Regions from separate parts of the Allobosea massiliensis genome, predicted to be linked through region 3. Evidence: predicted binding sites of a transcription regulator. Region 3 holds the regulator's gene; each other region holds the start of a gene.

Region 1 (4,969 bases), on a different contig from region 3:
TGCGGGGAGCGGACGTCGCGGTCATGGGGCTCGAGCCTCGGAAACGAAACAGCGGTGGGAAACTGGAAAGGGCCGGCTCTGCGAACCGGCCGGCACGACGCATTCGCCTGTCGCCCGCGCGCGGCGCGGGTCTCAGGCGCGGCTAAGGCCCGCGGCGATCGAGGCGGTGAAGCGGCCGAAGAAGCGCCAAGGCAGGCGGGCATGGTCATGCAGCGCCGCGAAACCCTGCGTCGTGGGCATGCGGCGCAGGTTCGCCTCGCGGCGAACCACGCAGAGCCGGCCATGCTCGCTCGCGGGGCGCTTCGTCATGGCGCGGTTCTAACAGTTCCAGACTGGCCGGGCAATGCGAGGCGGGGACAGGTGGGGGCGTCGTTGGGTGCCGCCTCGGGCCGCTCAGAGCTGTCCGCGCAGATCCCACAATTCGGGGAAGAAGCGGCGTTCGAGGGCCGTCTTCAGGAACTGCACGCCGGAGGACCCGCCGGTGCCGGTCTTGAAGCCGATGATGCGCTCGACCGTCTTCATGTGGCGGAAGCGCCATTGCTGGAACTGGTCCTCGATGTCGACCAGTTCTTCCGCCAGCTCGTAGAGATCGAAATGGCCGCGGGTGTCGCGATAAACCCCGAGCCAGACATCGCGCAGCCCGGCGTCGAAACCATGCGGCTCGCGCCAGTCGCGCGCGGTGCAGGCCGCCGGCACAGGCAGGCCGCGCCGCGCCAGCAGCAGGATCGCCTCGTCATAGAGGCTGGGCTCGCGATAGGCTTTCTCCAGCAGCGCATGGGCGGCGGGGTGATGCTTGTGGACCGCGAGCATGCGCGGGTCCTTGGCGCCCAGGCGGAATTCGAGCGCGCGATACTGCCAGGACTGGAAGCCGGAGGATTCGCCGAGCGAGGGGCGGAAGGCGAGGTAGTCCGCCGGCGTCATGGTGGAGAGCACGTCCCAGGCCGCCACCAGCTGCGACTGGATGCGCGAGACGCGCGCCAGCGACTTGAAGGCGGGCGACAGCTCGTCTTTCCGGATCGCGGCGATGGCGCCGTCGATCTCGTGGACGCAGAGCTTGAGCCAGAGTTCCTGGACCTGATGGATGGTGATGAAGAGCGGTTCGTCGGGGGCGTCGCTCAGCGGCTTCTGGGCGGAGAGCAGCAGATCCAGCCCGAGATAGTCGCCATAGCTCATCCGCTGCCGGAAGTCGGTGGTCATGCCGGGCTCGATCCGGCTTTCGGGCTGGCTCATGACGCGTATCCCCCGCTCTGGCCTCGACAAGCAATATTTTAAACTTAAAGTATCTCGCGCCGCGCACAAGCCGGGAGCGGCGCCACGCATGACCAAACGGGCCTTTCCACGCGATCTTTCGCAGCATTTTTCGCTGTTCCGGCAGGCGGCCGCGGGCCGGTTGCATGTCGCCGCGCACAGCCACCATTTCTGGCCGGACGTGACGCGCGCCGCGCAGCTCCGCTGCTGGGACGATGCCGCCCGCCTCGTCGACGACAAATGGGGCGAGGTGCTAGGGCCGGTCTGGAGCCGCGTTGCGGCGGGGCTCGCGCGGCATCTCAACCTGCCGTCGCCGGAGTCGCTGGCGCTGGCGCCCAACACGCATGAATTCGTCAACCGCCTGCTGTCTTGCTGCGCGCCGGGCCGGCCGGTGCGCATCCTCACCAGCGACGGCGAGTTCCACTCCTTCCGGCGCCAGACACAGCGCCTGGCCGAGGAGGGACTGGTCGAGCTTGTCATCGTCCCGGCGGAGCCGTTCGAGAGCTTCACCGCGCGCTTCGTCGCCGCCGGACGCGAGGCGGGGCGGATCGACCTCGTCTTCGTCAGCCAGGTGCTGTTCAATTCCGGCTATGCCCTGCCGGACCTGCCTGGCCTGGTCGAGGCGCTCGTCGCCCCGGATCGGCTGATCGTCATCGACGGCTATCACGGCTTCCTGGCGCGCCCGACCGATCTGGCGCCCATCGCGGACCGCGCCTTCTACCTCGCCGGCGGCTACAAATACGCGATGGGCGGGGAGGGCATCGGCTTCCTGCACAGCCCGCCCGGCATCGCCCCGCGACCGCGCAACACGGGCTGGTATGCCGCCTTCGGGGCGCTGGCGGGCCCGCAGGACGAGGTCGCCTATGCGGAGAGCGGCTGGCGCTTCATGGGCGCGACCTTCGACCCCTCGGGCCTCTACCGCTTCGACGCCGTGCTGTCCTGGATGGCGGAGCACGGGATCGATGCCGGCGGGGCGCAGGCCCATGCCCAGGCCCTGCAGGCGCTCTTCCTCGCCGGGCTGCCGGCGCTGCGCCATCCCGTGCTGGCGCCCGCCAACCTGGTGGTGGCGCACGCCGCCGATCGCGGCAACTTCCTGACCTTCCGGCACGAGCAGGCGGCGGCGTGCCACCGCGCCCTGCACGAGGCCGGCATCATCACCGATGTCCGCGGCGACCGGCTGCGCGTCGGCTTCGGCCTCTATCACACGGAGGGCGACATCGCGGCGCTGCTGGAGCGGCTGCGGGGCTGAGCCGGGCGACGGCCCCATCACCAACGAAAAACGCGGCCCCGAGGGACCGCGTTCGCTATTGTATCGCCAGAGGCGAAATTCTTACTTGGCGTCGGCCTTGGCGCCCTTGGCGGGACGGGCCTCGACGCGCTCGGCGATGCGGGCCGACTTGCCGCGGCGGTCGCGCAGATAATAGAGCTTGGCGCGGCGCACCTTGCCCTTGCGGACGACCTTGATGGAATCGAGGTTCGGCGAGAACAGCGGGAAGACGCGCTCGACGCCCTCGCCATAGCTGATCTTGCGGACGGTAAAGCTCTGGTTCAGGCCGCCGCCGTTGCGGGCGATGCAGACGCCCTCATAGGCCTGGACACGGCTGCGCTCGCCTTCCTTGACCTTGACGTTGACCTGCACGGTGTCGCCGGGCTGGAAGTGCGGGATCTCGCGGCCTTCGCTGAGCTTGGCGATCTGCTCCTGATCGAGCTGTTCGATGATGTTCACGGGTCTCTCCAATTGCCGTTGTCGCGCTTGACTGCGCGGGCGTTCGGCACGCTGTTTTCAGTTGAGCCCGAGCGCATAGACGAAAGGCGCGGCGCTGTCGAGAGCGATGCGACGACGCCGTGCTTTTCGCGATGTCAAGTCCGGCGAGGCGGCCTCAGTGCAGCCGGAACTCGCCGCCCACCGCGCGCAGATCGGCCGGGCCGATCAGGTCCTTATGGCTCACCGTGACGCGGAAGAGCTTGCCGTCGAGCTTGGCCTGCCAGAAGTCGAGGAAGCGGTTGAGCTCCGGGAAGCGGGGGGCGAGGTCGTAGTCCTGCCAGACATATTCCTGCAGGATCGCCGGGTGGTCGGGCATCCGGTAGAGGATGCCGGCGGTGGTCAGTCCGTAGCCCGCGATCTGGCGGGCGAAGTCGCTCGAAGCCATGCCTGTCCGCTCCGTGGTTGCAACCGGCCGATGGCAGCGCATCCGCAACGCTGACGCAAGCCAAAAAATTGCGTTTGTGCTGCCTTTTCAGCCTGTTAGCACTCGCTTGAAAAAAGTGCTGCCGCCCTCTTGAACTGCGAAAACGGCAAAACCAGATCATCGCGCGGGCGAACGTGCCGCAGGGTGCCGCGGTTCCTCAGCCGCGCCGCCGGGGCGTCGCCTGCTTTGACCTGTGACCGACATGAACGGAGGAACTCATGAAGTTTCGGCCACTGCATGACCGCGTCGTCGTGAAGCGCATCGACGCCGAGGAGAAGACCAAGGGCGGGATCATCATCCCCGACACCGCCAAGGAGAAGCCGCAGGAGGGCGAGATCGTCGCCGTCGGCCCCGGCGCCCGCGACGAGCAGGGCAAGCTCGTGCCGCTCGACGTCAAGGTCGGCGACCGCGTGCTCTTCGGCAAATGGTCCGGCACCGAGGTGAAGATCGACGGCGAGGATCTCCTGATCATGAAGGAGAGCGACATCATGGGTGTCGTCGAGGCCACCGCCTCCCTGAAGAAGGCCGCCTGACGGGGCTTCGTCTCCAACCCATCAACCTGAAACCTCAAGTCTGAAGGAGTGAGGAATCATGGCTGCGAAAGACGTCAAGTTTTCGCAAGACGCCCGCGAACGCATGCTGCGCGGCGTCGACACCCTGGCCAATGCGGTCAAGGTCACGCTCGGTCCGAAGGGCCGCAATGTCGTGATCGAGAAGTCCTTCGGCGCGCCGCGCATCACCAAGGACGGCGTCACCGTCGCCAAGGAGATCGAGCTCGCCGACAAGTTCGAGAACATGGGCGCGCAGATGGTGCGCGAGGTCGCCAGCAAGCAGAACGATGCGGCGGGTGACGGCACCACCACCGCGACGGTGCTGGCACAGGCCATCGTCCGTGAGGGCGCCAAGTCGGTCGCCGCCGGCATCAACCCGATGGATCTCAAGCGCGGCATCGACCTCGCCGTCGAGGCGGTGACCAAGTCGCTGGGCCAGCACTCCAAGACCATCACCGGTTCGGAGGAGGTCGCGCAGGTCGGCACGATCTCGGCCAATGGCGACCGCGCGATCGGCGAGATGATCGCCGAGGCGATGAAGAAGGTCGGCAAGGAGGGCGTCATCACGGTCGAGGAGGCCAAGACGGCCGAGACCGAGCTCGACGTCGTCGAGGGCATGCAGTTCGACCGCGGCTATCTCTCGCCCTATTTCGTCACCAACTCCGAGAAGATGATCGCGGAGCTGGAGGACCCTTACATCCTGATCCACGAGAAGAAGCTCTCGGGCCTGCAGACCATGCTGCCGCTGCTCGAGGCGGTGGTGCAGACCGGCAAGCCGCTGCTGATCGTGGCCGAGGATGTCGAGGGCGAGGCGCTCGCCACGCTCGTCGTCAACAAGCTGCGCGGCGGGCTCAAGATCGCTGCGGTCAAGGCGCCGGGCTTCGGCGACCGCCGCAAGGCCATGCTGGAGGACATCGCGATCCTCACCGGCGGCACCGCCATCTCCGAGGATCTCGGCATCAAGCTCGAGAACGTGACGCT
Region 2 (4,969 bases), on a different contig from region 3:
GCCGGCCGGTCCGGTCGTCGATGAGCGTGACCATGCAATGCGTCGCGCCTTCCAGGTCCGATGCGGGAATATGGCGGATGCCCGCGATGCGCGTGCCGTTGCCCGGTGTCACGATGCTCTGAACGGCCTCTCCTGATCCTTCTTTCGCCGCCCCCGGCTTGGCCGGGCCGTCGATCCTTGCGGCCGTGTCCCGGTCGAAGATCTCGCGCGCCGTCTTTCCCATGATCTCCGACCGCGGCATCCCGAACAGGATTTCGGCGGCGCGGTTGACGAAGACATAGCGGTCGTTGCTCATGTCGCGCGCCAGGATCGCCTCGCCGATGTTCTCGGCGACCGTGCCGAACAGCCGCTCGATCCGCTCCAGCATCTGCTCGACCTGATGCAGCCGGGTGAAGTCCTCATGGGTCGCGACCCAGTCGCCTCCCGGCATGGATCGTCCGACGACCCGGATCCAGCGCCCGTCCTGCAGATGGAGGAAGCTCGTCGTCGGCTTGCCCGCCGCGATGCGGGCCTGGATCGCCTTGACGTGGCCGGGCGCATCGCCTGAGAACAGGCCGGCTTCGGCACGGTGAAGCAGGATGTCGCTCAGGCTGCACGGCTTGTCCGTGATGCTGTCCGGCAGCTTGTAGATCTTCTTGTAGGCGTCGTTCATCAGAACGACATTGGTCTGCGGGTCGAGGATCACGAGCCCCTGCGCCATGTTGTTGATCGCGGCCACGAAATGGGCCTCGTTGTCCTTGAAGGCCGCCTGCTCGCGCTGCGCCGCCCGTTCCCTCTTCCTGAGCTTTTCGTTCTGCTCGACGACCTTCTGAAGCTGCTGCACGGAGCTCGCCAACCTGCCGATCTCGTCGGCTCTGGTGATGTGCGGGACCGTGTGGAGGGGCTTGCCCGCCGCCATGCCGTCCGTCGCGGCGGTGATGTGGAGCATAGGGTCGACGAGCGAGGTCTTCAGCAGCAACAGCGTCAGGCCGACGACGGCAACGGCGAAGCTGCCGAGCGCGATCAGGATCAGCTTGGTGAGTTCGATGCTTTCGCCCATGCGGGCAAGACCGTTGGCACGCTCGCTGTAGAGAGCGGCGAGACCCTCGAGACCTTCATTCAGCGCAGCGCGCGCCGCGCGGTTCGCCTCGTTGTCGCCCCAGTCGCGGGCCGCTTCCGGGCCGACGGTCGTCGCGAGGCGGGCCAACTCGTTGCGGAAGCGGATGAAGTCCACGATCCGCGCCCGCACGGGGTTGAACAGCGCATGGTCTTCGGGGCGGATGCTGCGCTGCCAGCTATCGAGTTGCTGGGCCAGTTCGCGGTTGCGCTGCAGCAGAGCCGCACTGAACCGCTGCACCATTACCGGATCGGTCGACATGTAGACGCCACGCGATTCCATGACGGCGGCAAAGACGAGACCATTGGCCTTTTCGGCGTGGATGGCGCCCTGCGTGGCATTACCGAGACGCTCCCGGTAGAGCGATTGCTGGTGGAGCGAGGAGACCGAGAGGGTCGTCAACGCCAGAACCAGAACGACGAGCAGGGCGCAGGCGGCCTGGAAGCGAAGGCGTACGCTGCTGCGAAGCGGCCGCGCCAGACGATCGATCAAGGATCTCGGCATCATCGGCATCCAGATTGCCCCAAGGCAAGCTTGCGCCCCGATCATTGAGGTTTGCTTTCGCAAACCCGTATTCTTTGATGATGAGCCTCCGGCCCATTCTGCGCGGCTCCTTCCACGGCTCCCCAGACGCAGAAAGGCCCGGCGGGAGCCGGGCCTTTCCTTGTCTTCGCTGAAGCGAAGGCTGCGTGGATCAGACATCCATGCCGCCACCGAAACCGGGCTTGCCCGGTTTCGGCACTTTGGCGCTCTGGGCGTCTGGACGTCCTCAGAGGTCCATGCCGCCACTGGAACCGGGCTTGCCCGGTTCCAGCACCTTGAGGTCTTGGGCGTCTGGACTTCCTTAGAAGTCCATGCCGCCCATGCCGCCGCCGCCCATCGGGGGCATCGGGGCGTCCTTCTTCGGCAGCTCCGCGATCATCGCCTCGGTGGTGATGAGCAGGCCCGCGATCGAAGCGGCGTCCTGGATGGCGGTGCGCACGACCTTGGCCGGGTCGATGATGCCCGACTTGACCATGTCGCCGTACTCGCCGGTCTGGGCGTTGTAGCCGAAGCTGTAGTCCTTGGACTCGAGCAGCTTGCCGATCACGACCGCGCCGTCATCGCCGGCGTTGTCGACGATCTGGCGAGCCGGAGCCATGATCGCCTTGCGGACGATCTCGACGCCGGTCTTCTGGTCGTCGTTCTGGGTCTTGATCGACTTGACCGAGGAGAGCGCGCGCAGCAGGGCGACGCCGCCGCCCGGCAGGATGCCCTCTTCGACGGCCGCGCGGGTCGCGTTCAGGGCGTCGTCGACGCGGTCCTTCTTCTCCTTGACCTCGACCTCGGTCGCGCCGCCGACGCGGATCACCGCGACGCCGCCGGCGAGCTTGGCCAGACGCTCCTGGAGCTTCTCGCGGTCGTAGTCCGAGGTGGTCTCCTCGATCTGCGCCTTGATCTGCGAAACGCGGGCCTCGATGTCCTTCTTCTTGCCGGCGCCGTCGATGATCGTGGTGTTCTCCTTCTCGATGCGCACCTTCTTGGCGCGGCCGAGCATCTGGAGGGTCACGGTCTCGAGCTTGATGCCGAGGTCTTCCGAGATCATCTGGCCGGCGGTCAGGATCGAGATGTCCTCGAGCATGGCCTTGCGGCGGTCACCGAAGCCCGGAGCCTTGACAGCCGCGACCTTCAGGCCGCCACGGAGCTTGTTGACGACGAGCGTGGCGAGAGCCTCGCCCTCGACGTCCTCGGCGATGATGAGCAGCGGCTTGCCGGTCTGCACCACGGCCTCGAGGATCGGCAGCATCGCCTGGAGCGAGGACAGCTTCTTCTCGAAGATCAGGATGTAGGGGTCGTCCAGCTCCGCGATCATCTTCTCGGAGTTGGTGATGAAGTAGGGCGAGAGATAGCCGCGGTCGAACTGCATGCCCTCGACGACGTCGAGCTCGGTGTCGGCGGTCTTGGCTTCCTCGACCGTGATGACGCCCTCGTTGCCGACCTTCTGCATGGCAGTCGAGATCATCTTGCCGACCGACTCGTCGCCGTTCGCCGAGATCGTGCCGACCTGCGCGACTTCCGCGTTCGAGGTGACCTTCTTGGCGTTCTTCTTGAGGTCGGCGACGATCGCCTCGACGGCGAGATCGATGCCGCGCTTCAGGTCCATCGGGTTCATGCCGGCCGCGACCGACTTGGCGCCCTCGCGGACGATGGCCTGGGCGAGGACCGTGGCGGTCGTGGTGCCGTCGCCGGCATGGTCGTTCTGACGGGACGCGACTTCGCGAACCATCTGGGCGCCCATGTTCTCGAACTTGTCGGCGAGCTCGATCTCCTTGGCGACGGTGACGCCGTCCTTGGTGATGCGGGGAGCGCCGAACGACTTCTCGATCACGACGTTGCGGCCCTTCGGACCGAGCGTCACCTTGACGGCGTTGGCGAGGATGTCGACGCCGCGCAGCATCTTGTCGCGCGCGTCGGAGGAGAACTTGACGTCTTTGGCTGCCATGAGAGCAACTCCTTAGGATTTCGAGGAACGGGCGGTCTCAGGCGTTCAGCCGACGACGCCCATGATGTCGGATTCCTTCATGATCAGGAGGTCCTGACCATCGATCTTCACCTCGGTGCCGGACCACTTGCCGAAGAGGACGCGGTCGCCCTTCTTGACATCGAGCGCGACCAGCTTGCCGGCCTCGTCGCGGGCGCCGGGGCCGACGGCGACGACCTCGCCCTCCTGGGGCTTTTCCTTGGCGGTATCGGGGATGATGATGCCACCCTTGGTCTTCTCTTCGCCATCAAGGCGGCGGACCACGACGCGGTCATGCAGCGGACGGAACTTCATGGTTCTGTCTTCCTCTCGGTACAAATTCGATGCGGGCCCGGATCGCCCGCTTGGACGCCCGTTAGCAGTCCCCTTGGGTGAGTGCTAACGGATGCGGCGGAGATAGGGCCGGGCTTGGCGGGAGTCAAGGATCGGGGATCCCGGAACGGACTTCCATCACGTGGATAGTAAATCGGCGCGGCCTGCCCGGCATGGCTGCCAAGGGCGCCGGAACCCGCTACCATGCCGCCATGTCCGAGCCCCCGTCTTTACCTACTGCCACGTCGGAAACCCTCGACGACATCGCCCGCAGCTGCGTCGCGCTGCATGTGCGGATGACGGCGCGTGCCGTCACCCGCGCTTATGACGAGGCGATGCGCTCCAGCGGCCTGAAGATCACCCAGTTCGTCCTGCTCTCGGCGCTCAGCACCGGCGCCTGGCGCTCGGTCACAGAACTGGCGGAACGCTTCGCGCTGGAGCGCACCTCGCTGACCCGCAATTTGCAGCTCCTCGCCGCTGAGGGGCTGATCGAGCCGGTCGCCTGCAAGGGCAGGGCGTCGATCTATGGCGTGACGCCGAAGGGCCGCGCCGCGATCGAGGCGGCGATTCCCTATTGGCGCACAGCGCAGGAGCGGATCGAGGGTGGGCTCGGCAAGGAGGATTGGAGCCAGATGCGCGACCGGTTGAAGGCGCTCCGGCGCGTCGCGCGCGGGAGCGGCTGACCCGCTTGACCGGGCCATCGGCATCCATCTATCGTGTAAATACACGAAAGGGAGGCCGGCCATGGCGCGCGACGTCGGAGTGGTATCCCGGGAGACCCTGCTGGCGGGCAGCGGTCTCGACTTCCTGCGCGGCATGGTCGAGGGCCGCCATCCCGGCCCGCCCTTCGCCGATGCGATGGATCTCGATCTCGTCGAGGTGGAGGAGGGCCGGGTCGTCTTCACCGGCCGTCCCTCGGCGCGCTTCTTCAACCCGCTCGGCACGGTCCATGGCGGCTGGACGGCAACGATCCTCGATTCCGCCATGGCCTGCGCCACCCATGCGACGCTGAAGCCCGGCGAGGGCTACACCACCCTGGA
Region 3 (4,969 bases):
TCGGGCGTCAGCCGCGCCATGATCTCGCGGGTCGAACGGGGGGAATCGAGCCCGACGGCGGCGCTTCTGGACCGGCTCTGCGCCGGGCTCGGCGTCCTGCTATCGGCCCTCTTCCGCGAGGAGGCGCAAGGCGGCCCGCTGGCGCGGCGAAGCGAGCAGCCGGTCTGGACCGATCCCGACAGCGGCTATGTCCGGCGCAGCGTCTCGCCCGCCGGAACCGGCTCCCAGATCGAGATCGTGGAGGTCGAGATGCCGGCGGGGGCGCGCGTCCTGCTCGATGCGCCGCGCGGTGGCTTCCGGCTCGACCAGCAGCTCTGGCTGCTGGAGGGCGAGCTCAGCCTCACCGTCGGCGGGCGCGAGCATCGGCTGGCGGCGGGAGACTGCCTCGCCATGCTGCTCGACGGGCCGATCGCCTTCCACAATCCGGGCGAGGTCCCGGCACGCTATGCGGTGGTGCTGACCGCCGCCGATCTCTGAGACGGACCGAAAGCCCATGACACAGGACGATGCGATCACAGTCAGGCCGCTCGATGCGCCGGCCGCGCGAGACGCGATCCCGGCCTTGGCCGACATTCTCGCCGATGCGGTCGAGAACGGGGCCTCGGTCGGCTTCATGAACTGGAACGGACTGCCCGACTATGCCGCGTTCTGGACCGGCGTCGCGGTCGAGGTGGAGGCGGGGCGCACGATCCTGTTCGCGGCACGGCGGGGCGCGGAGATCCTCGGCACGGCGCAGTTGCAGCTCATCGGCAAGCCGAACCAGCCGCATCGTGCCGAGATCGCCAAGGTGCTTGTGCATTCCCGCGCAAGGCGGCGCGGCCTCGGCGCCGCCCTGATGCGGGCGGCGGAGACGGCGGCGCGACAGGCCAAGCGCGATCTGCTGGTGCTCGACACCGACGAGAACGGCGCGGCGCGCCGGCTCTACGGCAAGCTGGGCTGGACCGAACTCGGCACGATCCCGCGCTTCGCGCTGATGCCCGACGGCCGCGACTGCGGCTCGACGTTCTTTTACAAGGATCTGCGCTGAGGCAGCTCAGCCCTCCGCAGGCTTGCGGAAATAGGGCTCGACCTCGCCCTTGAGCTTCACCGTCATCGGGTTGCCGAAGCGGTCCTTGGCGTTGCCGGCGGTCAGGCGCACCCAGCCTTCGCTGATGCAGTACTCCTCGACATTGGTCTTCTCGACACCCTTGAAGCGGACGCCGATGTCCCGCGACAGCAGCTCCTCGTCATAGAAGGGGCTGTTGGGGTTGGAGGAGAGGCGGTCGGGCAGCGTGTCGGTCATGGCGGAAGCCTTAGGGAAAAGCGTGTCGGAGGGCGGCCGGGCCGCGTTGGCGCACAGGTAGCGCGATCCGGCGGCGATGCCAAATCGCAGGCGCTCAGCGGCCGCCAGCCTGTTCGATCAGGCGCGCGATCGCCTGCTGGCCCCGCTGTCGGGCATGAGCCAGCGGCGTCACGCCGTCCCTGTCCGCGAGGCTCGGATCGGCACCCGCATCGAGAACCAGCCGCGCGACCTGCTGGTGGCGCGGGCCGCCATCGCCCAGAATCACGATCTCCAGCAGGCAGGTCCAGCCGAGATCATTGATGTGATCGAGGTCGATGCCGCTGGTCAGCAGCAGCCTGACCGCCTCGACATGGGCGCGCTCGTAGGCGGGGATCAGCGCATTGCCGCCATAGCGGTTGCGGATCGACAGATCGGGCTTGCGTGGCAGCATCGCGGCGATGATCTCGGCCCGGCCCAAGGCTCCCGCGAGCAACCAGGGCGTGTCGCGATTGGCGGCCTGGGTGTTGGGGCTCGCCCCGGCCTCGAGCAGGATCTTCGCGGCGGAGACATGATCGCCGGCGACCGCGCGCAGCAAGGCCGACCGGCCCCCGGCATCCTGGGCTTCCAGCGGCGCGCCGGCCTGGAGCAGGCGAACAACCTCGTCGACGCGCCCCGAGGCCGCGGCCTCGATCAAGGCTGGGCCCGAAGCGAGGGCGGGACCGACCATCATCACCACTCCGAGCACGAACCCGCACCAAGAGCGGATCGGCCTCACCGCGCCCCGTCCAGCAGGCGCCCCACCACCTTGGCCGTGTAGTCCACCATCGGCACGATGCGGGCATAGTTCAGCCGCGTCGGGCCGATGATGCCGACGACGCCGACGATGCGCTGCTCGGCATCGCGGAAGGGCGCAGCGACCATCGAGGAGCCGGACATCGAGAACAGCTTGTTCTCGGAGCCGATGAAGATGCGCACGCCGTCGCCGGCCTCGGCGCGCGCCAGCAGGTCGATGACGTCGGTCTGGGTCTCGAGATCGCCGAAGAGCAGGCGGATGCGCTCAAGGTCCTCCTGCGCCTTGAGGTCCTCCAGCAGATTGGCCTGGCCGCGCACGATGAGGTGGCGGTCGGAACTCGGCCCCGAGGAGGTGGCGATGCCGCTCTCGACCAGCCGCGCGGTCAGCGAGTCGAGTTCGCGCTCCATCTGCTCGCGATGCTGGGCGATCTCGGCGCGCAGCTCGCCCAGCGTCTTGCCGAGGATGCGGGCGTTGAGGAAATTCGCGGCCTCCGTCAGCGCGGAGGCCGGCAGGCCGGGTGGCAGGCTCAGGAGCCGGTTCTCGACCGTGCCGTCGTCGGCGACGAGCACGACGAGCGCTCGCGTCGGGTCGAGGCGGACGAACTCGATATGCTTCAGCCGGGCATTGGCCTTGGTCGTCACGACGACGCCCGCGCCACGCGAGAGGCCCGAGAGCAGGGCCGAGGCTTCGGTCAGCGTGCCGTCGAGCGTGCGGCCGGTGGCGGCGGCCTTCATCTGCGCCTCGATGCGGGCGCGCTCCTCGGCGGTGAGGTTGCCGACCTCCATCATCGCATCGACGAAGAAGCGCAGGCCTCTCTCGGTCGGGAGACGCCCCGCGGAGGTGTGGGGGGCGTAGATCAGCCCCGCCAGTTCGAGATCGGTCATGACGTTGCGCACCGTCGCCGGCGAGAGCGACATCGGCAGCAGACGGGCGATGTTGCGCGAGCCGACCGGCTCGCCGGTGGCGAGGTAGCCGTCGACGATCTGGCGGAAGATCTCGCGCGAGCGCTGATCGGTCTCGATCAGTCCGCTGGCTGTGTCGGGACGCGGCGTGTGGGCGCTCATCTGCGGCGAAACGGCTTTCTCGACATGGGCTTATTGTTGATCCGGACCGGCGCCCGATCAAGCGAAAACGCGTGCGACCCCTGTCCGCCTTGCCGCACCCGCGGCGACCGCCTACAAGCCGCCAACCCCGAACAATCAGGATATCGCCATGCGACCCTCGAAACGCGCCGCAGACGAAATGCGCAAGGTCACGCTCGAACGCGGCGTCGTGCGCTATGCGGAAGGCTCCTGCATGGTCTCCTTCGGCGAGACGAAGGTGCTCTGCGCCGCAACCGTCGAGGAGAAGGGCCCGCCCTGGCTGCGCGGCACCGGCAAGGGCTGGGTCACCGCCGAATATGCGATGCTGCCGCGCGCCACGCATGAGCGCAATCGCCGTGAGGTCACCTCCGGCAAGCCGTCCGGCCGCACGCAGGAGATCCAGCGGCTGGTCGGGCGCTCACTTCGCGCCGTGGTCGACCTGACCGCGATCGGCGAGCGCCAGATCGTCGTCGATTGCGACGTGCTGCAGGCCGATGGCGGCACCCGCACGGCCTCGATCACCGGCGCCTGGGTGGCGCTGCACGACGCGCTGAAATGGATGGAGGCGCGCTCGATGCTGAAGGGCTCCAACCCGCTGAAGGACCATGTCGCGGCGATTTCCTGCGGCATCGTCGCCGGCAACCCGGTGCTCGACCTCGATTACGTCGAGGATTCCGGCGCGCAGACCGATGCGAACTTCGTCATCACCGGCTCCGGCGGCCTGGTCGAGGTGCAGGGGACGGCCGAGGGCGCGCCCTTCTCCGAGGAGGAGCTGATGGCGCTGATGCGGCTCGCCAAGGGCGGGGTCAGCAAGCTCGTGGCGCTGCAGAAGGCGGCGGTGGCCTGATCCCAACCGTCATTCCGGGGCTTCGCGCAGCGAAGAGCCCGGAATCCATGACCACTGTCTTCTCCGGATATGGCGAAAACTTTTTAAGCGAGCTGGCCATGTGTTCGACTGTTCACAACCTGTGTTCATGGATTCCGGGCTCGCTCCTACGGAGCGCCCCGGAATGACGGCACAACACCGTATCCTCACCGGCAAGGTCGTGATCGCGACCCACAACAAGGGCAAGCTCGTCGAGATGCGCGAGCTGATGGCGCCGTTCGGGATCGAGCTGGTCTCGGCCGGGGACCTCGGCCTGCCCGAGCCCGACGAGACCGGCTACATGTTCTCCGAGAACGCCGCGATCAAGGCGCATGCGGCGGCGACAGCCTCCGGCCTGCCGGCGCTGGCGGACGATTCCGGACTCTGCGTCGACGCGCTGGACGGCGCGCCGGGCCTGTTCTCGGCGAACTGGGCCGGGCCGGGCAAGGACTTCAAGCCGGCGATGGCGCGCGTGCTGGCCGAGATGGCCAAGCGCGGCGCAACGGCGCCGGAGCAGCGCAAGGCGCATTTCGTCTCGGCGCTGGTGATCGCCTGGCCGGACGGCCATGAGGAGCTGTTCGAGGGTCGCGTCCATGGCCGCATCGTCGACGCCCCGCGCGGGACGGGCGGCTTCGGCTACAACCCGATCTTCCAGCCCGACGGCTACGACGTGACCTTCGCGGAGATGACCAGCACCGTGAAGAGTGGCGCGGACGAAGCGCTCTCCCACCGGGCGCGCGCCTTCAAGCGATTGGCGGCCGCGTGCCTCAGGGCTCCGGCGTGAGCGGCGCGGCCGCCCTCGCGCCGACATCCCCGATCCTGCATCCGACGTCGGATGCGGGCTTCGCCGTCTATGTGCACTGGCCGTTCTGCCTGGCCAAATGCCCCTATTGCGACTTCAACAGCCATGTCCGGCTGCAGCCGCCCGACCAGGCCCGCTATGTCGCGGCTTTCCGGCGCGAGATCGC

The links. Region 3 encodes HrcA, which represses chaperone genes, less so after heat shock. Its sites were predicted from a motif close to GTTAGCACTCNCNNNNNGNGAGTGCTAAC; they were not measured.
Region 1: groES (co-chaperone GroES) is a predicted target of HrcA. The motif match lies at 3,493-3,521, and genes of this name have one in related genera.
Region 2: groES (co-chaperone GroES) is a predicted target of HrcA. The motif match lies at 3,972-4,000, and genes of this name have one in related genera.

Annotation. Positions count from the first base shown of each region.
Region 1 covers NZ_JBHSLU010000004.1:2,793-7,761, reverse strand. The annotation lists gene leuC (3-isopropylmalate dehydratase large subunit) at 1-25, opposite strand, end outside; gene ACFPN9_RS01035 (hypothetical protein) at 133-309, opposite strand; gene kynA (tryptophan 2,3-dioxygenase) at 394-1,230, opposite strand; gene ACFPN9_RS01025 (aminotransferase class V-fold PLP-dependent enzyme) at 1,319-2,497, shown strand; gene rplS (50S ribosomal protein L19) at 2,579-2,974, opposite strand; gene ACFPN9_RS01015 (usg protein) at 3,129-3,398, opposite strand; gene groES (co-chaperone GroES) at 3,656-3,970, shown strand; gene groL (chaperonin GroEL) at 4,029-4,969, shown strand, end outside.
Region 2 covers NZ_JBHSLU010000007.1:439,373-444,341, forward strand. The annotation lists gene ACFPN9_RS05190 (PAS-domain containing protein) at 1-1,600, opposite strand, end outside; gene groL (chaperonin GroEL) at 1,941-3,578, opposite strand; gene groES (co-chaperone GroES) at 3,624-3,911, opposite strand; gene ACFPN9_RS05205 (MarR family winged helix-turn-helix transcriptional regulator) at 4,103-4,612, shown strand; gene ACFPN9_RS05210 (PaaI family thioesterase) at 4,674-4,969, shown strand, end outside.
Region 3 covers NZ_JBHSLU010000060.1:44,684-49,652, forward strand. The annotation lists gene ACFPN9_RS17415 (helix-turn-helix domain-containing protein) at 1-477, shown strand, start outside; gene ACFPN9_RS17420 (GNAT family N-acetyltransferase) at 494-1,027, shown strand; gene ACFPN9_RS17425 (DUF3297 family protein) at 1,034-1,282, opposite strand; gene ACFPN9_RS17430 (ankyrin repeat domain-containing protein) at 1,377-1,991, opposite strand; gene hrcA (heat-inducible transcriptional repressor HrcA) at 2,033-3,118, opposite strand; gene rph (ribonuclease PH) at 3,267-3,983, shown strand; gene rdgB (RdgB/HAM1 family non-canonical purine NTP pyrophosphatase) at 4,147-4,785, shown strand; gene hemW (radical SAM family heme chaperone HemW) at 4,782-4,969, shown strand, end outside.